DNA from 2 places in the Abyssisolibacter fermentans genome. Region 2 is predicted to be linked to the other one. Evidence: a T-box and tRNA genes for the amino acid it is inferred to sense, from the RefSeq annotation. Region 2 holds a T-box; the other holds one or more tRNA genes.

Region 1 (9,823 bases), on a different contig from region 2:
ATTCTTTACCATGTTCCATCTCTTTAAAAACTTTTTGTATCAATGTTGCAGCTTCAGCTCTAGTAATGTTATTTTTAGGCTTAAATGTATTATCTTCATAGCCATTAATAATCCCATTATTAACAAGGTTTTTAATTTCATCATAATACTGATATGTTGGTAAAATATCTGTTAATACTAAATCTTTTTCTTCAATCGCGGGATAGTCAAAAAAACTAGTTAACAAAGCTGCTTCCTCTCTAGTTATATATTGATTAGGATTAAATGTATCTCCAACGAATATAGCTTCAAACTTCAAATCATTATCAAGACTATTTATATACTCAATTACTGTAGTTATGTTTTGATAAGCCCAAAATGTTGGTTGTAAATCACTATATAAATTTGAACTTTCTATCTTTTCCTCATCATCATTTCTTACATCATTGTCTAAATTATTATCTTCTGATTCTTGTTTTGTTTCATTAACTTCTTCCTCATCAATAGTATTTTCGGAATTGTTTGTTGAATTTGAATCAATTTCCCCATTAACATTTTTTGATTCATCGTTTATTATTTCAGCTGTACTATCTGGCGTATCTATAGCAATAGCATCTTCGTTTGTATTTTCTTCTATATTATTTGAACTTATTACTTTACTTATATTAGCTGCTCTATATAAAATACTTATGTATTCACTTCTAGTTATAAAGTTATTAGGTTTAAAAGAACCGTCTTCATATCCATTAAATAACGGATAATCATTAGATGCCCAAAAGATAGTATCTTCCGCCCAATGCCCAAATACATCATAAAAAAACATACTTGAATAAACATTGCTTATATTTAGTATGCTAAATAGTAATGCTAAAGCTAATACATAAATTTTTCTTTTCATAAAAATCCTCCTAAAGGGTCAATTACCCTATTCATATGTACTAAGTTTTATTATTACTAGCATTGAATATACTAATTATACCATAACTTATTAATATTTATTATTACAATAATATGACTTATTAAATACAATATAAGTTCCAATACATCCTCAATTTATTTAAATGTGGTATCAAATAAAAAACACAAATCTTATATATAAATTAACATTGTAATCTTTTATTGAATTATCATAAGCTATGTATTTTTTAAAAAACCATTATGCTTTTGAAAGCACCTATATAGTGTTTATTAATAATATGAATTAATTATATTTTATGAATTCATCATATATACCATTTACAAGAATATTCATTCCATATTTTTTTAGTTTTTCAATAATGATAAATTGTAAATCACCAAAATTACTTATTTTATTGTTGTCATTAATATTCATTCTTAAAAATAAATCAATTATATATTTACTTAAATATAATGTATAATATCTAATTGAAATTTCATCTATTAAATCGACGTAAAAAGTATCATTTTGCATAACAAGTAGTATATCTTGACTACTTTTTACTTTTTCATCATATCCTAAAAGATTTTGAACAATATCTTTTTCTTTTTGTAATAGTTTACCTTTACCATACATACTCCAAGCTAATCCTAAATACATAGAGCAAAATACCTTTACTATTGATATATCCATCAACATTCCTAAATCTATCAAATCTTTTAAATCTAATTTAATATTATTTATAATCGATAATATTGCTTCTTGCGAAAAATTATTAAAAACAAGCATAATATCATTTTCAAATCTATTCAAACATATATCTTCAGCTTGGCGCACTAAATAATCAGAAAAATAAATTACACCCAAAATTATCTACTCCTTATTTTTTATTATCTCCACTCACAAAATATATTGCTTAATGGATAATTGTTAATAATATTAATATGCATGAATTTATTGTTAACCTTATATACATATCTTTAAACATATTCTTTATATATAATTCATATTATTAATTGTTTGTACAATATAACATTTTTTGATAACAAAGATTTAATAAGAAGTTTTTTAATTTTAACCCTGATTATTAATATGACTCCAGATAATAAGCTGCATAATTCCGAATTCGAAGGTTTCAGTAAATTCGAAGGCATACCGAGCTGGTATGCCCGCCATTTAATAGGCATCTTATAATCGGAAGGATATTATTTCTGGGTTTAATACTACTGTATGAATTTTTTTATTATTTTTATTTCTTTATCATTTAGCTTATACATTTTAAAAAAGATGTCATTCATTTTCATTTCCAATTCAATTGCTCTCATCTTATTTTGATTATTCGCTATCGAATTATTGTTTATTTTTATTAGCTCTTTTACACAATTTTCTATATCTTTCTCCCAAGCAACTCTTATTTTTAAATTCATAATTTTATTAGGGTAATAATCATATACATTTACACCCAGTTTTTTAGCAACACACTTAAAATAGTATTCAAACAAATTTGAGTTAAGCATACCTAACAGATAATAAATAGAACATATATTGTTATTCGTTATACTATATACATCTGCACTACTTAAAGTACCAATATCATCTATAGTAAATCTATTGTTTTTACATTTATAAGGAAATATGATTTTCTGCTGCAAAAATACCTCCAGATTCCTTCCCCATTGCAATTCATACCATTTTCTTATATTTTTTTTGCACTCTCTTCTGCTTAATAGTCTATCTTTATATTTTTCTATATACTTAATAGCGTTTGGATATTTTTTTATATCAATTATTTTATCAGAATATATTATATATTTAGATGGTTTAACTTGCTTATATCTGGTGACATCACTATTTTTTATCCAAGGTAAAATTATATCTGTCTCTAAGTTAAATTGTGAAATTTGCTGTTTATTAACAATAAACGCTCTGTCACAGCCTGTTATAATTCCCTGATAACTATTGCATAAATTTTTTAGTACATAATCCCCTTGTTTATCTATTTTATTGTATATCTTTTTTTCTTCATTACTAAGTAAAACCCATTTTTGAACGCTAAAGTTATTGCTATCTACAGTATAATTATAAAAAATATCATATGGAAATTGATTTATATTCTTTATTTTAAAATTACTATTATCACCTAATCTAAATATATCTGAAGTCAAACTGTTCTGTTTACTCTTAACACAATTTATAATTGCAGGACTAACGCCTACCTGCTTAAAAACTTTATGTCCATAAAAATCAATTATTTTTTTTATATCAAATTCACTGTGTATAAATTTTCTCAAATTGATAGCTGAAGGTGCTTCTATAAAATATCTAGAAGTAATATATGTTAAATTCTGACCATCTTTTAATAAGTCATAACCTATTTTAAAAAAACAATAAGATATATCTGATTTATCTGTAAATATTTTAGGAAACTTTTCCTTTAGTTGTTTTTTATATAATATAGATAATTTTTTATGCCCAATATATGGTGGATTACCTATTACCAAATCAAAACTATTATTATCAATGATAGATTTATCATCTTGAATTAAATCAATTAGCATTGTATCATTGTCCAATAAAATATCCTTATTATAAATATTAGTTTTAATTAATTTATTGCAATTTTGATATTTTAGTAATAAATCAGTTCTAGTTAAAAACACTGCAAATTTGTCAATATCTGCTCCCCATAAACAATTTTCAATAATAAACTTATCTAAATCTGTATATATTTCATCTATCATTTGAGGATGCTTTTTTTCTATGTCAGGTCTATTTGTAACAAAAATCTCTTTTAATTTATCAAATATTTTAATCAAAAAAAATCCTGCTCCACATGCTGGGTCAATAATTTTATAACTTGGATTATTTACTATAGCTTCAGGCTTTATGCTAATATTTATCATTTCATCAATAATAAAATCTGGTGTATAAACTTGCCCAAGATATTTCTGCTCCTTTGCACTGATAAAATTTTCATATAGTTTCCCTACAGAAATGTTTCCACATTCATTGTACAGACTGCATAAAATTTCACTTAATTTATCTTTATCATTTTCATCAAAACTGCTATTATCAGAATATAACTGTTCATTTTTTTTGTTGATTCCAACAATTTTTGAAGCGGTTTCTATATCTACAGAATATTTATTGCATATAAGCTTAATTCCAACAAAATATATAATAACTTTCTTTAATTCTATATATTTATCAACATCATCTATTGAAACCTTAGACATTATCTCTCGTACTTTGTTTTTTAAGCCATCAACTGACATTTTATCACCTCAAATTATAAAGTTTAAACCTAAACACTTTATTTTATATAATAAATATTATAATATAAATATATAGCAGTAGTAAACAACACTTAAAGGAGTTAGTTATTTATGATTAAAATAGAAGATAAAAAATCTATAGATTTCAATATATGTAATGAATTCTATAACATAATCCAAAATAGAAGTTTTTGCATTTTTGATATCGAAACAACCGGTTTTAATAGCAAATTTAATAAAATTATTCTTATAGGAGTACTTTATTTTGATAATAACAAGTTAATTATTAATCAATTTTTTTCAAAAGGGCCTGAGGAAGAAATAGATATCCTGACAGAAGCTGTAACTCTTATAGACAAATTTGATACTTTCATAACTTATAATGGTGATACTTTTGATATCCCCTTTATAAACAGAAGACTCTTACATCATAAATCCAATTTAAAACTTGATAAAATCAAGAGCCTAGACTTAATAAAAATAGTTAGGAAAAATAAAAATATTTTAAAACTAGAAGACTGTAAATTGAAATCAGTAGAAAAATCGTTAGGAATTTATAGAGATGACAAAATATCAGGCAAAGAAAGTATTCAATTATACAAAAAATATGTTAAAACATATGATAAAAATATATTAGATATAATATTAAAACATAACTACGATGATATATATTATCTCCCACAATTATTAAATATCTATAGTATTATTTATAACAATAAATACTTTAACTACAATGTGTATTTGGACAACTATAATATAAATATTTCAATAAATCTAGATGATGTAGATATATCAAAAAATAACATGAGTATAATGTGTCAAACTGATTCTATAGAACTGCCAAAGCAGATTTACTATAGTGATATATTTGATTTTGATTGGGACATACGCAAGGGCATTTTAAAGCTAAATATGATGCTAGCTAACAGCAAGCTCTCAAATAACAATAAATGCTTTTATATAAATAAAGATGCTTTTGACTTTGAAATAAATATTAATGATAATTCACCTTATAATTTCCCAGAAAATATATTACTTATTAAAGAAAAAAATACATTGTATTATGAAAATATAAAACAACTCTTAAATCTCATATTAACTAATATATTTAAGTCATCTTCAAAATTAAATATGTCAACTATATAATATGTAAAATCACTTATAGTTGGTTGAATTCACTTATGATAATATGAAACCCTGATTATTCAATATTATATAAATAATCAGGGTTTTTTCTACAATTAAATTTTCATTTCCCTACTCTACAAACCTATATAGGCAAAAAAAATGGTGGGCCTTCAGGGACTCGAACCCCAGACCTACCGGTTATGAGCCGGGCGCTCTAACCAACTGAGCTAAAGGCCCCCATCAATGGTAGGACTAAGTGGACTCGAACCACCGACCTCACGCTTATCAGGCGTGCGCTCTAACCTGCTGAGCTATAGTCCTATGATATCATGTTTCATCTATTTAATTAAGTGGTGCCCAGAGGCGGAATCGAACCACCGACACGGGGATTTTCAGTCCCCTGCTCTACCGACTGAGCTATCTGGGCAAAAAAATGGTGGGCCTTCAGGGACTCGAACCCCAGACCTACCGGTTATGAGCCGGGCGCTCTAACCAACTGAGCTAAAGGCCCCCATTAATGGTAGGACTAAGTGGACTCGAACCACCGACCTCACGCTTATCAGGCGTGCGCTCTAACCTGCTGAGCTATAGTCCTATGTATCAAAAAATTTATGGTCGGGGTGGCAGGATTTGAACCCGCGGCCCTCTGGTCCCAAACCAGATGCGCTACCAAACTGCGCTACACCCCGAAATTAATTTTCCTTATATTATACTCATTCACAGTCTTCATTGTTTTCTACATTTTATTAAATTGGCAGGGGTAGCAGGACTCGAACCCACGGCGCTTGGTTTTGGAGACCAACGCTCTACCAACTGAGCTATACCCCTACAAATGGTGGGCCTTCAGGGACTCGAACCCCAGACCTACCGGTTATGAGCCGGGCGCTCTAACCAACTGAGCTAAAGGCCCAAAATAAATTTTGGGTGAATGGCGGAGAAGGAGGGATTTGAACCCTCGCGCCCCGTAAAGGACCTACTCCCTTAGCAGGGGAGCCTCTTCAGCCACTTGAGTACTTCTCCATTTACTGGCGGAGAGGGTGGGATTCGAACCCACGTGGGCGTAAACCCTAACGGTTTTCAAGACCGCCCCGTTATGACCACTTCGGTACCTCTCCATTATTAATCTGTTATTGGTGACCCATCGGCGACTCGAACGCCGGACACCCTGATTAAAAGTCAGGTGCTCTGCCAACTGAGCTAATGGGTCATATTAAATTTATAATATATCAATTTTTATAATCCTTTGTAACGACCTCTTTGATGTCTCCACCATTTATAAAAATGGTGACCCATCGGAGGCTCGAACTCCGGACACCCTGATTAAGAGTCAGGTGCTCTACCAACTGAGCTAATGAGTCAAATTGGCTGGGGTAGCAGGACTCGAACCTACGCATACTAGAGTCAAAGTCTAGTGCCTTACCGACTTGGCGATACCCCATCATGTGGTGCACCTGGGAGGATTCGAACCCCCGGCACACGGATTAGAAGTCCGTTGCTCTATCCTACTGAGCTACAGGTGCATGTTGAAAAATGGAGCGGGTGAAGAGAATCGAACTCTCGCGACTGGCTTGGAAGGCCAGGGCTCTACCACTGAGCTACACCCGCATAATTAAATTTGGTGGAGGGGATTGGATTCGAACCAATGAAAGCACAGCTAACGGATTTACAGTCCGTCCCCTTTGGCCAACTCGGGAACCCCTCCTCAATTTATGGAGCTGGTGAAAGGACTTGAACCCTCAACCTACTGATTACAAGTCAGTTGCTCTACCAATTGAGCTACACCAGCAATTTTTATGGCGACCTGGAAGAGACTCGAACTCTCGACCTCCAGCGTGACAGGCTGGCATTCTAACCAACTGAACTACCAGGCCATTTTTTCGGCTCAGTTATAAATTATAAGCCATCTTTTTTGTTTTGTCAACACTTTTTTAAATAATTTCTAAGCATTAATCTACTAAACAATGGTGGGCACAATAGGGCTCGAACCTATGACCCCCTGCTTGTAAGGCAGGTGCTCTCCCAACTGAGCTATGCGCCCTTAAATGGTTGCGGGGATCGGATTTGAACCAATGACCTCCGGGTTATGAGCCCGACGAGCTACCAGACTGCTCTACCCCGCGACAAAACAATATTAAATATGACTCTCTACTCACTCTGTTACAGAATAAGTGATTCACACCAAATCATAAATCTTGATTCTCTACTTAAATGGTGCCGGAGATCGGAATCGAACCGATACGATCGTATAAGGATCGCAGGATTTTAAGTCCTGTGCGTCTGCCAGTTCCGCCACTCCGGCAATTACTCTGGCTCTCAGGGTGGGACTCGAACCCACAGCCTACCGGTTAACAGCCGGTTGCTCCACCATTGAGCTACCTAAGAATACTTAATATTATTACTGTTGTCCTCAAGTAACTATTTGCTTGTTTTTCAAGGACAAGATATATCTTACCATACTAACAACCCACTGTCAAGGTTTTTAAAAAATTATTTGTTCATAAATTGTAATACTAAATGTCGAACCAGTTATGTTAAGTTGTTCCAGTTATAACTATGTATCATCTGTTGATATTCTATCATACTTTTGTACTATACACACCTATAAAAATAAAAAAATATAAATTTATTAATCTTAAACTAGAATCTATCATAGTTTAGCTAAATCTTTCATAGCTTAAAATAAGAAATTTTTTTTAGGAGGATAAAATATGATAGATTTTATAAAGTATTTATTATTTCTTATAATATATTATTTACTTATTATTAAACTCGATAAACGTTTTTGCTTTAAGCATTATATATTCAATAAGATTGGTACTCGCAAAAAATATAATATTTTAATCATTGCATTATTTTCTACATTATTGATATTATTAAGCTTTTTTGATACTTCACTAATTTACCCAAATATATTAGGTGGTATACTGATTGGATCTATGCTTTCTTTTTTATGTTATTAATTTTTATTATTGAAGTAACAAAAACTCCTTTACTACCATATATTATAGTACATAGATAATCAAATGTAATATATTTATATTCGAATATCAAATCTAATTACAGGAGGTATTCTTATGGCTGATGCTCAATGTGGATGCGGATGTAGTGATAGTTTATTATTCTTTTTCTTGCTATTAGTAATATTGTTCTGTTACTGCTTTTAATTAAAATTAGTATTAGGAGCTAGTAATGCTCCTAATAACTACATAGATTTATCTTTTTTACTAACTACATAAGCTATTATTAATAAACTATACAATATTTGTAACAAGTCGCATCTGATTTCCATAATATATAATAGCTATTGACTAATTCACTAAACAAAGGAGGTTGCGTTATGGCTAACGGTCTTTTTGGAAGTTTATTCAACTGTGAAAACGGTAGCAGTTTATTGTTTTTCTTCTTACTATTAGTTATAATTTTCTGTAACTGCTATTCAGGCGGCTGCTAGTTGTAAGACTCTAGACATCTGAGTTTACAAACAATAAAAAGCTAATATTATCCTTATGATAAATAAATAGCTAATTATGCATTTAATAATAATTTGATTTAGTTGCATAAACTTAGGTAGGAGTCTTTCAAGACTCCTTAACCTTTATAACAACACAATCAATTACGTAGTAATTGCAATACACCGTTTCAACGAGGCGCAAGATTTCACACCGTCTGTTAATCTAATCGGCACCCACCACCTAAAGAGATGGAGGACATCTTGCTCCTTGTTATAACCCCAGATTATTCATAGAAAATTATGAGCAGTGACCTAAAATCTGATTTTATTTGAATCGCTTACTCCTATAAAAAAGCGAAATAGGAGATTCATTAATAAGTATTCCTTTGATTATAAGATGTCCATTAAATAGCACTATAGGGAGTTATATGAATAATCTGGGATAATAATTTTATTAGAAAGAGTGATTGTATGATGAAGTTTCCTCTTTGGATTGCAAAAAATAAAAATAAGATATTAGTTTACGATTCAAACGGATTATTATTAAAATTATATGATAGTACTGAAATAAATTCACAAGATGTAGAAAAAAATATCGGAATTTGTAACAGAAACAAAAACATAGATAGTTTAAAACCCTGATTACTAGGCATTATGCGTATAATCAGGGCTAATACTTCTTTTAAATATTTACTCCAAAACAAATTGAGGTTGATATAAGTTAAAAACAAGTGTTCATTTCATATATAAATATCGTTAATCAAAACAAGAAATAAATTTAATTAATAATTTGACCTAGGAATATCGTCCTAGGTAATTATTTTTTTAACAATATTGAAACACCATTATAATCCATCTCCAGATTATTGTCATCTTTATAATATATCTTCAGTTTGTATTCTGCATCTACATTTGGTACGTCAAATAATAATACTCCAGTTTTTTTAACCTTTGGCTCAATATCTAAACGTAGATTTTTACCACCCATTATTTCAGTCTGTACTTTATCATAATTAATAATTTCTCCTGTTTTAAGAGTAATATTGTATTCTGTTCCATTTTTTTCGATTAATTTATATTTGAAATTATCTA
Region 2 (9,823 bases):
GGACAATTGGAATAATGGTCTATTTGAAAATGCTATATTTAATTTAGGGGCATGTGTTCATCTTATTCAAGATGTTACAATTCCACAACATGTAAATATACGACTATTAGATAAACATAGAAAGTTTGAGTCATATGTAAAAAAAATCTATAAGAGAGTAAAAGAATATAAAAGTCATGAGGAAATTATTTACAAAAACAATGTAAAAGAGTATATCTGTTATAATGCTTATAATGCTATTCATCTTTATAATTCATATAATAAAATTGAAAATGATAAAGATAGATTTCGTAGGATTTCATTAGAGGCATTGCCTTTAGCACAGCAATCTACAGCAGGATGTATGCTTATGTTTTTAAAAGATGTATGTTTTATTGATAACACAGTAGAAAATACAATGTGATTTGGGCAGGAATATTTTAAAAAAAATTGCTTAAGCATTTTAATTTACAATGAATGATAAAAATATTTGATAAACTTAAATTTTATGATATCATTAAAATAAGAGAAGATTGTATGTTATTTAATTATGCAATGAGCAAAGCAATTTATATAAAGGAGGGTGTTTAACCGTTGATTAATAGTAGCTTTGCATTGATTTAAATCAATCTAAGGATCATTAAGGCAACGGTTTTATTATGTTTAAGATAATTAGTGATAGTTCTTGTGATTTGAATGATAAATTAAAAAAATTATTAAATATTAATATAGTGCCACTAAATATTCAAGTTGGTAATAAGAACTTTTTGGGAGTAGAAAGTTTAAGTCCGCAAAAAATTATTGGTGAGATGAAAAAGTGTTTAACATCTCCTAAAACTTCAAGTCCATCACCAGAAAAATTTATTAATGCTTTTAAAGGTATAGAAAAAGTTTTTGTAGTAACTCTTTCATCTAAATTAAGTAGTACATATAATAATGCGATGTTAGCAAAAGAGATCTTCTTAGAAGATATGGGTAAAAAGTTTATTCATGTGTTTGATTCAAAAAGTGCATCAGTAGGTCAAACTTTAGTAAGCATGAAAATAGCTGAATATATACAACAAAACTTATCAGAAAAAATTATTGTTGAAAAGGTCAACAGTTATATAGATGAAATGAAGACGTTTTTTGTATTAGAGTCATTAGATAATTTGGTGAAAGCTGGAAGAATAAGTAAATTAAAAGGAAAATTAGCTTCAACTTTATCTATCAAACCAATTATGAAAGGTAATGATTTAGGTGAAATAGAACTTGTTAAAAAGGTAAGAGGTACAAAAAAAGCTTTAGAAAAATTAATTGATATAATTGAATCAGAAGGATTAAATATAGAGGATAAAATATTAGGTATAACTCATTGTAATTGCCTTGATAGAGCGTTGAAATTTAAAGAAGATGTTGTAAAGAGACTTAATTTTAAAGATGTTATAATAGTAGAGGCAGCACCAATTAGTACAGTTTATGCTAATGAAGGTGGTATAGTAATAGCTTTTTAGTTGACTATAATTTTATTCTTTATAGATATGTAATGATATTATTAAACCTTCCTCTTAAATTTCAGAAAATATTTTTATGTGGCAGGTTTGAATTTTTTGTAGTATAGTATAAGGGGTTGTCTCAAAATACTTGTTTGAGTTGCCCTTTTTGGTTGTTTCAAAATGAGTAAATTTAAGGCAATTTGCAGATTAATTGAAACTAAGAATCATTTTTATTTCCATTCTCTATTCAAAGTAGAAATTGTCTATTTTAGACAAACTTTTAACAAGTTATGATTTTATAGCTAAAAGGATGATATTATGCAAATAATTAAGGATTTTGATATAAAATTAAATAAAAAAGTTGTACTTAATATTTTAAATTATGATATGAACTCAAATGAATATAATTATGTTGATAAGGTTTATCAAGATGTAGCTGAGGAAGTAATACATAATATTAATCCAAGAGCAGCTTTCAAGCTGATGGTTAAGCCTGAAGAATATAATTTTGAAGTTTTTTATAATTGTAAATATATCTATTTATGTTTGTTAACAGTTGGTAGAGATATAAGTATGTTAATGCAAAAATATTTTATTGATGGTAAACATATAAAAGGCATAATGATTGATATTATGATAGATTATATTTTATTTGACATAAGTAATCAGCTATATGATAAACTTTATAACCATGCTGCAAAATTAGAAATGGGTTTAACTAATAGAATAAGTGCTGGAGATGAAATTTACTCAGATAAAACTGTTTTACCACTAGAATATCAAAAAGATATTGCAACTAAATTATCAGCATCTTCAAAGCTTGGTATATATACAGGTAGCAATTATATATTAGATCCCATTAAATCGTTAGCAAGTATATATGGAGCAGGTACTAATCTGGAAATAAAATACAAGAATCATGATTGTAGCAAATGTAAGAGTGTAAATTGTAGGTTTAGAAAAATATAATGATTAAAGCCTAAAAAAATTAATTTTACTAATAATAAAATAGGCAGTTTCCAAATTCTCTTTTAAATTGGTATAATTTATTATATAATAATTATAATAATTATAATAATCATCCTAAATAATTTAGGCTAACTAGGAGGGGATAATGTGGAATTGTTAAGGGGTAAACCAGTAGCTGATAGTATAAGTGAAAATTTAGAGAAACAGGTTAATGAGTTTAAGAAAAATAATAAAACTCCAAGACTTGCTATTGTAAGAGTAGGTAATAATCCTGATGATTTAGCTTATGAAAGAGGAGCTAAAAATAGGTGTGCTAAGATTGGAATTGATGTTGAAGTACACGAGTTAGAAGCTGATGTGAATAAAGATAATCTTGTTGGTTTATTAAGAAAACTAAATGAAGACGATTTGGTAAATGGGATTCTTGTATTTCGACCACTACCAAAACATATTGATGAAGCAGACATAAAATATGAAATATCCTACAAAAAAGATGTAGATTGTTTCAATCCTATAAATTTCGGTAAATTATATGAAGGTGATAAATCAGGCTTTGTTCCATGTACAGCTGTTGCAGTAATGGAATTACTGAAATTTTACAATATAGAGGTTAAAGGTAAAGATGTTGTAATAATTGGAGCTTCTAATGTAGTAGGTAAACCAGTATCATTTTTACTATTAAATGAAAGAGCTACTATTACAATATGTCATAGCAAAACCAAAAATACACCTCAGATAGCAAGCGAAGCAGATATAATTGTTTCAGCATGTGGAATTGCAAAAATTGTTAAAGAAAACTATGTTAAAGAAGATGCTATTATAGTAGATGTAGGTATTAATGTGGATGAGAACGGAAAACTTTGTGGAGATGTTGATTTTGATAATGTAAAGGACAAAGTATCAAAGATTACACCAGTACCTAAAGGGATAGGTTCAGTAACGACTTCTATATTAGCAAAACATGTTATTAAGGCATTTAAAATACAAAATGGTATTTTATAATAAAGGGTTGTAGTTTAACTGTTTTATTAATATGAGGATATTAAAGGTAAGAAATTTTTTATGTAATAATACACATATTAAACAAAAATTTATGGCAGGTACTTGAGCTATAGAAATGTAGAATCTAGTGATGAATATATTTTATTAGCTAAAGTAAGAGAGGTATATTTATCATTACTGGTTTAATTCATAAGAGGTTATTATACAATATCAGTGAAAAAGATGAGAAGGTTTAGAATTAAAATAGTATAATATAACGGGCTATATAAACTATATTTATTATTTGAACGCATAAGTATACATGTAACTGTATTCGACAATTTTATAGTAGATGTATAGCCATTGACAGTTCCTAGTTACTGTATTGGTAGTTTATGCAAAGGCTATATTTAAAGAGTGTATCATTTTGCATTAACTACCAATTTAAATGAAGGGGGTGTTGTAATGTTTGGCGAAGTCATTTTAATACTGTTTGGTATTTTAGCTATTGCTAAACCAGAGTTTCTTTCGAATTCATGGAAATATAAGGATGTTGAACCAAGTGATGCAGCTATTTTTTTTACAAAATTAATTGGATTGATATTGATAATATTTAGTTTGATTAGGATAATATTTTATTAAGCTAGACAAATAGTGGGTAGCTTTAACTTTCGCTTTAGGTTAGTGTATTATATTACCTTAGGCTTAAACGTTTAACTAATACTAGCAATTATTTCCTCAGAAACGATATTGAACATATGTTTAATTTAAATTTATTGAATGAATAGCTTAAATATGCAATAATAGATACAAGTGTATTTAATAATATTAGTAAAACAAAACCTTTTCATGGGGGAGTGGCATGAAAGATATATATGAAGAAACATTTATGAAAGAACTTATGAAAAATAATAAATATGAGTTTTTATCCAAAAATTCTGAATTATTAGTTGGAGAAAAAATAAAAGATTTTATAAAGTATTATAATACTACGGATATGCAATTGGCAATGGAATATATGTATATTCAAAGTGAGATTTCTGATAAAATTTTTGATAATATTTCAGAAGGTATTGTTATAACTGATGAGAATGCCATTATTCAGTGGGCGAACCTAGCTTTTACAGAAATAACTGGTTATACAATACAAGAAGCAAAGGGGAAAAAAACTTCTTTATTAAAATCTGATAGCCATGAACCAAAATTTTATGATAGCATGTGGAAAAGCTTAATTAATGAAGGTTTCTGGGAAGGTGAAATATGGAATAGAAGAAAAAATGGAGAGGCTTATTTAGAAATACTTAAAATTAAATCAATTAAAAATGATAATAATAAAATCATTAAATACATAGCCATATTTACAGACATCACCAACATTAAATCATCAAAGAACAATTATAAAGTTAATTATGATCCGTTGACAGGATTACCTAATAGACTTCTTCTAAATGAAAGATTAAAAATAGCTATTGAATATGCTAAGTCACATAATACTAAATTATCTATATTATTTTTAGATTTAGATGATTTTAAAAAAGTGAATGATGGATTAGGGTTTGAGATTGGAGATATGTTATTGAAAGAGGTATCGGCGAGACTTAAAATCTTAATGCATGATAGAGATATAGTTGCACGGATAGGAGCAGATGAATTTATAATTTTAAAGTATGATGTAGGTTCCAAATTGGATTTAACTAATATAGCATCCAAATTACTAAATGTTTTTAGTAACAAGTTTGTAATTAAAGGACATGATATATATATATCTGTTAGTATTGGGATTAGTGTATATCCTAAAGATGGAGAAGATGCAGATTCGTTAGTAAAGAATTCTAATTTAGCTATGTATCAATCAAAGAAAAAAATTGGTAATAAATATGAAGTCTACGGATTATTAGTAGATGAAAATGCTACTAAAAAAATTAAATTAGAAAATGATTTGAGAAAAGCTTTAGAAAATAATGAATTTGAAGTTTATTACCAACCTAAAATTAATTTACTTACAATGAAAATCATGGGTGTAGAAGCGCTTATTAGATGGAGACATCCTGTAAAAGGTATAATAAGTCCAGTAAAATTCATACCGTTAGCTGAAAAAAATGGACTTATTGAACCAATAGGTGATTGGGTATTAGAAACAGCCTGTAAACAAAGTATAGAGTGGCAAATACAGGGTTATGAACCTCTTATTATGTCTGTTAACATATCAGCAGTACAATTTAGATCCAGGCATTTAGTTAAAACTGTAAATAGAGTTTTAAAACTAACAGGTTTAAAACCTCAACTGCTAGATTTAGAGATAACAGAAACTACAGCTATGGAATCTATGGAACACACCGTTAAAATCATGAATGAGTTGAAAGATATTGGTGTATATTTATCTTTAGATGATTTTGGAACTGGTTACTCATCTTTGGGTTATTTGAAGAAATTTCCATACGACTATTTAAAAATTGACAAATCTTTTGTTGACGATATAACTAAAACAGATAATGATCTAAATTTAGTTAAAAGTATTGTTGCTATGGCGCATAGTTTAGATATGAAGGTTGTAGCAGAAGGTGCTGAAACAAAGGAACAGGTAGTTTGCTTAAATGAAGTAAAGTGTGATCAACTTCAAGGGTATTATTTTTATCCACCTTTAAATGCTAATGGGATAAGAGAAATTTTAGATTATGAGGAATAAGGAGCTGCTTAATTATATAAAATGATTTTGAAGTGTATTAATTTAAAACTTATATAATTAATTGTATATTGCATATGTTAAATAAATATGTAATAATATTATATAACCATTTTGTGTATAATAATTATAAATTTATTATTAGAATTTTGATTTATATTTTTGTTATAGAAAAAAGTTAGCCTTGAGAAGATTTATAAAGGTTTCATAAATCTTGTGATAATAAAGATAAATCGATGAATAAGATTAGTAAATGCATTGAAATGAAAAGCGATTTGAGGATGGTGTGAGCTCGAAACAGGGATGTGCATTGAATGGACTTATGAGTTCAAATCTGAAACCAGAGTAGGATTTGACGGTATTCGCCGTTATGAATAAGTGGGTATATACCAAGTTGAGTGGTACCGCGGAAGTGAACTTTCGTCTCATTATAGACGTGAGTTTTTTTGTACCCTAAATTTGATTTGTGTGAATTACTTACTCATTTTAAGAAATCAAGTGAGAAAGTTTCAAAATAATACTAGGAGGTATTAATATGGACAAGAAAGTTATATTTAGTGGTGTTCAACCATCAGGAGAATTGACATTAGGTAATTATCTGGGAGCTATAAAAAACTGGGTTAAACTTCAAGATGAATATAATTGCTATTATTGTATTGTAGACTTACATGCTATAACAGTGCCTAAAGAAGCTAAGATATTAAGAAAAAGATCACTGGAATTATTAGCTTCATATATTGCGTGTGGAATAGATCCAGAAAAGAATACATTGTTTATTCAATCGCATGTTAGTGCACATGCTGAATTGTCATGGGTTTTGAATTGCATGACATATATGGGTGAACTTAATAGAATGACCCAATTTAAGGAAAAAGCTAAAAAGAATGAAGCTAATTTAAATGCTGGTTTATTCACTTATCCAGTTTTAATGGCAGCTGATATATTGCTTTATCAAGCAGATTTAGTACCTGTAGGTCATGATCAAAAACAGCATTTAGAAATAGCTAGAGATTTAGCAAATAGATTTAATAATAGATATAGTGAGACATTTAAGGTGCCTGATCCATATATAACTAAAGTTGGAGCAAGGATTATGAGTCTTCAAGATCCTACTAGCAAGATGTCAAAATCAGATGAAAATGATAATGGCTATATATTGTTACTCGATAAGCCTGATGCAATAACAAGAAAGATTAAAAGAGCTGTTACTGATTCAGAAAACTTGGTAAAATACAATGATGAGCAGCTAGGAATAAAAAATCTAATGACTATTTATTCTACAATAACAGGAGAAAGTATTGAAGAAATAGAAAGCAAATATGAAGGAAAAGGTTATGGACAGTTTAAAGGAGATCTAGCTGAGGTAATCATTGAAGGACTTAGACCTGTAAGAGAAAAATTTGATTATTTAATGAAAAATAAAGATTATTTAGAAAATATATACATGGAAGGTGCGAATATAGCTGAAAAAACAGCAAGAAAAACACTTAGAAAAGTATATAAAAAAGTTGGCTTTATACCAAGAAAGTTTAAGTAATTTTGTTAAGAGGGGAGTTCATTACTCCCCTTATATGTTAGGCAGTCTATTTTAAATTATTAATTGCTTTTTCAGCAAATTCGGTATTAACAATTTTTTCATAAGGGGCACGTTTATCTAGTTCACCCGCCATCTCAATAATATCCATCATGTGCTCTAAGCCTTCTTTAGTTAGCACCGGGTTAGGTGTCCAAGTATCTTGGCTCTTATATCTTTTTATTAGATTTATTAGTGTATCTTTATCTGTTTCTGGGAATTGCGAGAATATTGCATCTGCAATTTCTTCTTCAGTGTGATTTTGAACCCATAACATTCCCTTATAAATAGCATTAGTAAAGCCTTGAATAACATCAGGATTATTTTCAATATAGTTTTTAGTAGCCGAGTAACAGGTATAAGGAATATAACCTGCTTCTGTTCCTATGGATGCTAATATAAAGCCTTTACCTTCTTTTTCAAGAGTAGTCGCTGTTGGCTCAAATAAGGTTACATAATCGCCTTCTCCTGCTGTAAAAGCACCTGCCATAACAGCAAATTGAATATCTGTTCTGATTTTCAAATCTTTACCGGGAGTGAGTCCATTTTTTATAAGTACGTATTCAAGAGTCATTTCAGGCATACCGCCTTTTCTGCCTCCTATAATAGTTTTTCCTTTGAGATTATCAAAAGTAAAGTTTTCGTCTTTTTTTCTTCCTATCAAAAATGATCCGTCTTTTTGTGTTAACTGTGCAAAATTAATAGCATAATTTTTCTTGCCTTGATTATAAACATAGACTGAAGCCTCAGGTCCCATAAATCCGATATCGGCTTGACCACTTAATAAAGCAGTCATTGTTTTGTCAGCACCTTTTCCATTTGAAAGTTCTATCTCTAAACCTTCTTCTTCAAAGAAACCTTGAGTTATAGCAACATATTGTGGAGCATAAAAGACAGAGTGAGTAACTTCTACTAGTTTTACTTTTTTTGTAGTTCCATTTTCGTTCCCAATAGTAAATATAGCAACTATTATTACAACAATGATAAACAAACAAAAAATTTTTTTCATAATAACCTCCTTATTACAATAAGTTAAAAAATCTCAAATTTAAGATAAAGACTTTTTTTATTATATTCTACTTAATTTCAAAATGTGAATAAGCGATAAATTACAGGCTTTGGTTTGTTCAAAGAAAAAGTAAAATACTACTCAAAGCGCAAACTGTACCAAAGATAGAACCAGTGAAACAAAATATGCAATATTTAAAATTTAATAAATTTAGTATTATGATTAAATAATGACAACAGATAAAAATCACCATTGGTCTGTAGTATAACAAAAATTATTAGTCAACTTATTTTGCTCATAAGTATTACAAAAAACTTAATATATTTAAGCAGGTTATATAATTTGTTATATTTAAAAGAGGATATTAAAAACATAAAAGTTTATATGGAGTTATAAAGGTGAACATAATATGATATAATATTTATTGCAAATAAATTAATACATAAGGAAGGTTTTTGTTTGATGAATAGAGAAAGAGAACAAGTATTTGATGAATTCATGGAATTAATATACAAAATTTCTAGAGATATACATGCATATGATTCAGTTCCACGAAACTATGGAACAGATGATTTGTTATATATGGTTGAAGCACATACTATAAAATTAATCGGTAAATCTGAGCGTATAGGAGTAACTGATATTGCGAATATAACAGGAAAGACTAAAGGAGCTGTTTCTCAAATAATTGATAAATTAACTGAAAAAAAAATAGTAAATAAAGAAAAGGAACCTGAAGATAATAGGAGAATAAAATTATCCTTAACAGAAAAAGGACAAAAAATATTTGAATTTCATAAAGAATTAGATAAAAAAAATTACCAAATGTATCTAGATAGCATAAAAAACGTAAGAACTCAAGAAATTTCAACTTGTTTGAAAGTACTGCGTAACATGGATAAATATGGGAAAAATTCATAAAGTGACATTTAAACAAAATACTTGACAAAATACGAAGAATCATATTATACTAGTAAAGTAATAAAGTATTTATTTTTTATATTATTATAGTATAGGTCCTAAACTATTAAAATACATAGGAAATTATACATTAGCTGTTACAAATATAATTTTCCTAATGTATTTTAAAAAGATAGCCTTTGAGGAATGAAATAATAGCTTTATACACGCAAATAGTATAGATGCTAAACTAA

What was found. The T-box of region 2 lies ahead of trpS (tryptophan--tRNA ligase). A T-box ahead of a tRNA ligase gene usually reads a tRNA of that ligase, here a tRNA-Trp.
Region 1: it encodes a tRNA-Trp, which carries the amino acid that the T-box ahead of trpS (tryptophan--tRNA ligase) is inferred to sense. The anticodon was not compared.

What each region holds. Positions count from the first base shown of each region.
Region 1 is NZ_LOHE01000042.1:3,155-12,977, reverse strand. It holds gene AYC61_RS06595 (S-layer homology domain-containing protein) at 1-877, opposite strand, end outside; gene AYC61_RS06590 (hypothetical protein) at 1,181-1,744, opposite strand; gene AYC61_RS06585 (Eco57I restriction-modification methylase domain-containing protein) at 2,101-4,152, opposite strand; gene AYC61_RS06580 (ribonuclease H-like domain-containing protein) at 4,264-5,298, shown strand; tRNA gene AYC61_RS06575 (tRNA-Ile) at 5,441-5,517, opposite strand; tRNA gene AYC61_RS06570 (tRNA-Ile) at 5,525-5,601, opposite strand; tRNA gene AYC61_RS06565 (tRNA-Phe) at 5,632-5,707, opposite strand; tRNA gene AYC61_RS06560 (tRNA-Ile) at 5,715-5,791, opposite strand; tRNA gene AYC61_RS06555 (tRNA-Ile) at 5,799-5,875, opposite strand; tRNA gene AYC61_RS06550 (tRNA-Pro) at 5,893-5,969, opposite strand; tRNA gene AYC61_RS06545 (tRNA-Trp) at 6,033-6,108, opposite strand; tRNA gene AYC61_RS06540 (tRNA-Ile) at 6,114-6,190, opposite strand; tRNA gene AYC61_RS06535 (tRNA-Ser) at 6,210-6,300, opposite strand; tRNA gene AYC61_RS06530 (tRNA-Ser) at 6,307-6,395, opposite strand; tRNA gene AYC61_RS06525 (tRNA-Lys) at 6,412-6,487, opposite strand; tRNA gene AYC61_RS06520 (tRNA-Lys) at 6,563-6,638, opposite strand; tRNA gene AYC61_RS06515 (tRNA-Gln) at 6,643-6,718, opposite strand; tRNA gene AYC61_RS06510 (tRNA-Arg) at 6,724-6,800, opposite strand; tRNA gene AYC61_RS06505 (tRNA-Gly) at 6,812-6,885, opposite strand; tRNA gene AYC61_RS06500 (tRNA-Tyr) at 6,897-6,982, opposite strand; tRNA gene AYC61_RS06495 (tRNA-Thr) at 6,991-7,066, opposite strand; tRNA gene AYC61_RS06490 (tRNA-Asp) at 7,075-7,151, opposite strand; tRNA gene AYC61_RS06485 (tRNA-Val) at 7,243-7,318, opposite strand; tRNA gene AYC61_RS06480 (tRNA-Met) at 7,324-7,400, opposite strand; tRNA gene AYC61_RS06475 (tRNA-Leu) at 7,490-7,579, opposite strand; tRNA gene AYC61_RS06470 (tRNA-Asn) at 7,588-7,662, opposite strand; gene AYC61_RS21115 (hypothetical protein) at 9,203-9,373, shown strand; gene AYC61_RS06460 (DUF4352 domain-containing protein) at 9,549-9,823, opposite strand, start outside.
Region 2 is NZ_LOHE01000079.1:56,472-66,294, reverse strand. It holds gene AYC61_RS15625 (zinc dependent phospholipase C family protein) at 1-403, shown strand, start outside; gene AYC61_RS15620 (DegV family protein) at 639-1,472, shown strand; gene AYC61_RS15615 (hypothetical protein) at 1,773-2,423, shown strand; gene AYC61_RS15610 (bifunctional 5,10-methylenetetrahydrofolate dehydrogenase/5,10-methenyltetrahydrofolate cyclohydrolase) at 2,571-3,425, shown strand; gene AYC61_RS21400 (DUF6199 family natural product biosynthesis protein) at 3,870-4,046, shown strand; gene AYC61_RS15605 (putative bifunctional diguanylate cyclase/phosphodiesterase) at 4,267-6,090, shown strand; T-box leader at 6,315-6,518, shown strand; gene trpS (tryptophan--tRNA ligase) at 6,617-7,624, shown strand; gene AYC61_RS15595 (ABC transporter substrate-binding protein) at 7,671-8,669, opposite strand; gene AYC61_RS15590 (MarR family winged helix-turn-helix transcriptional regulator) at 9,132-9,590, shown strand.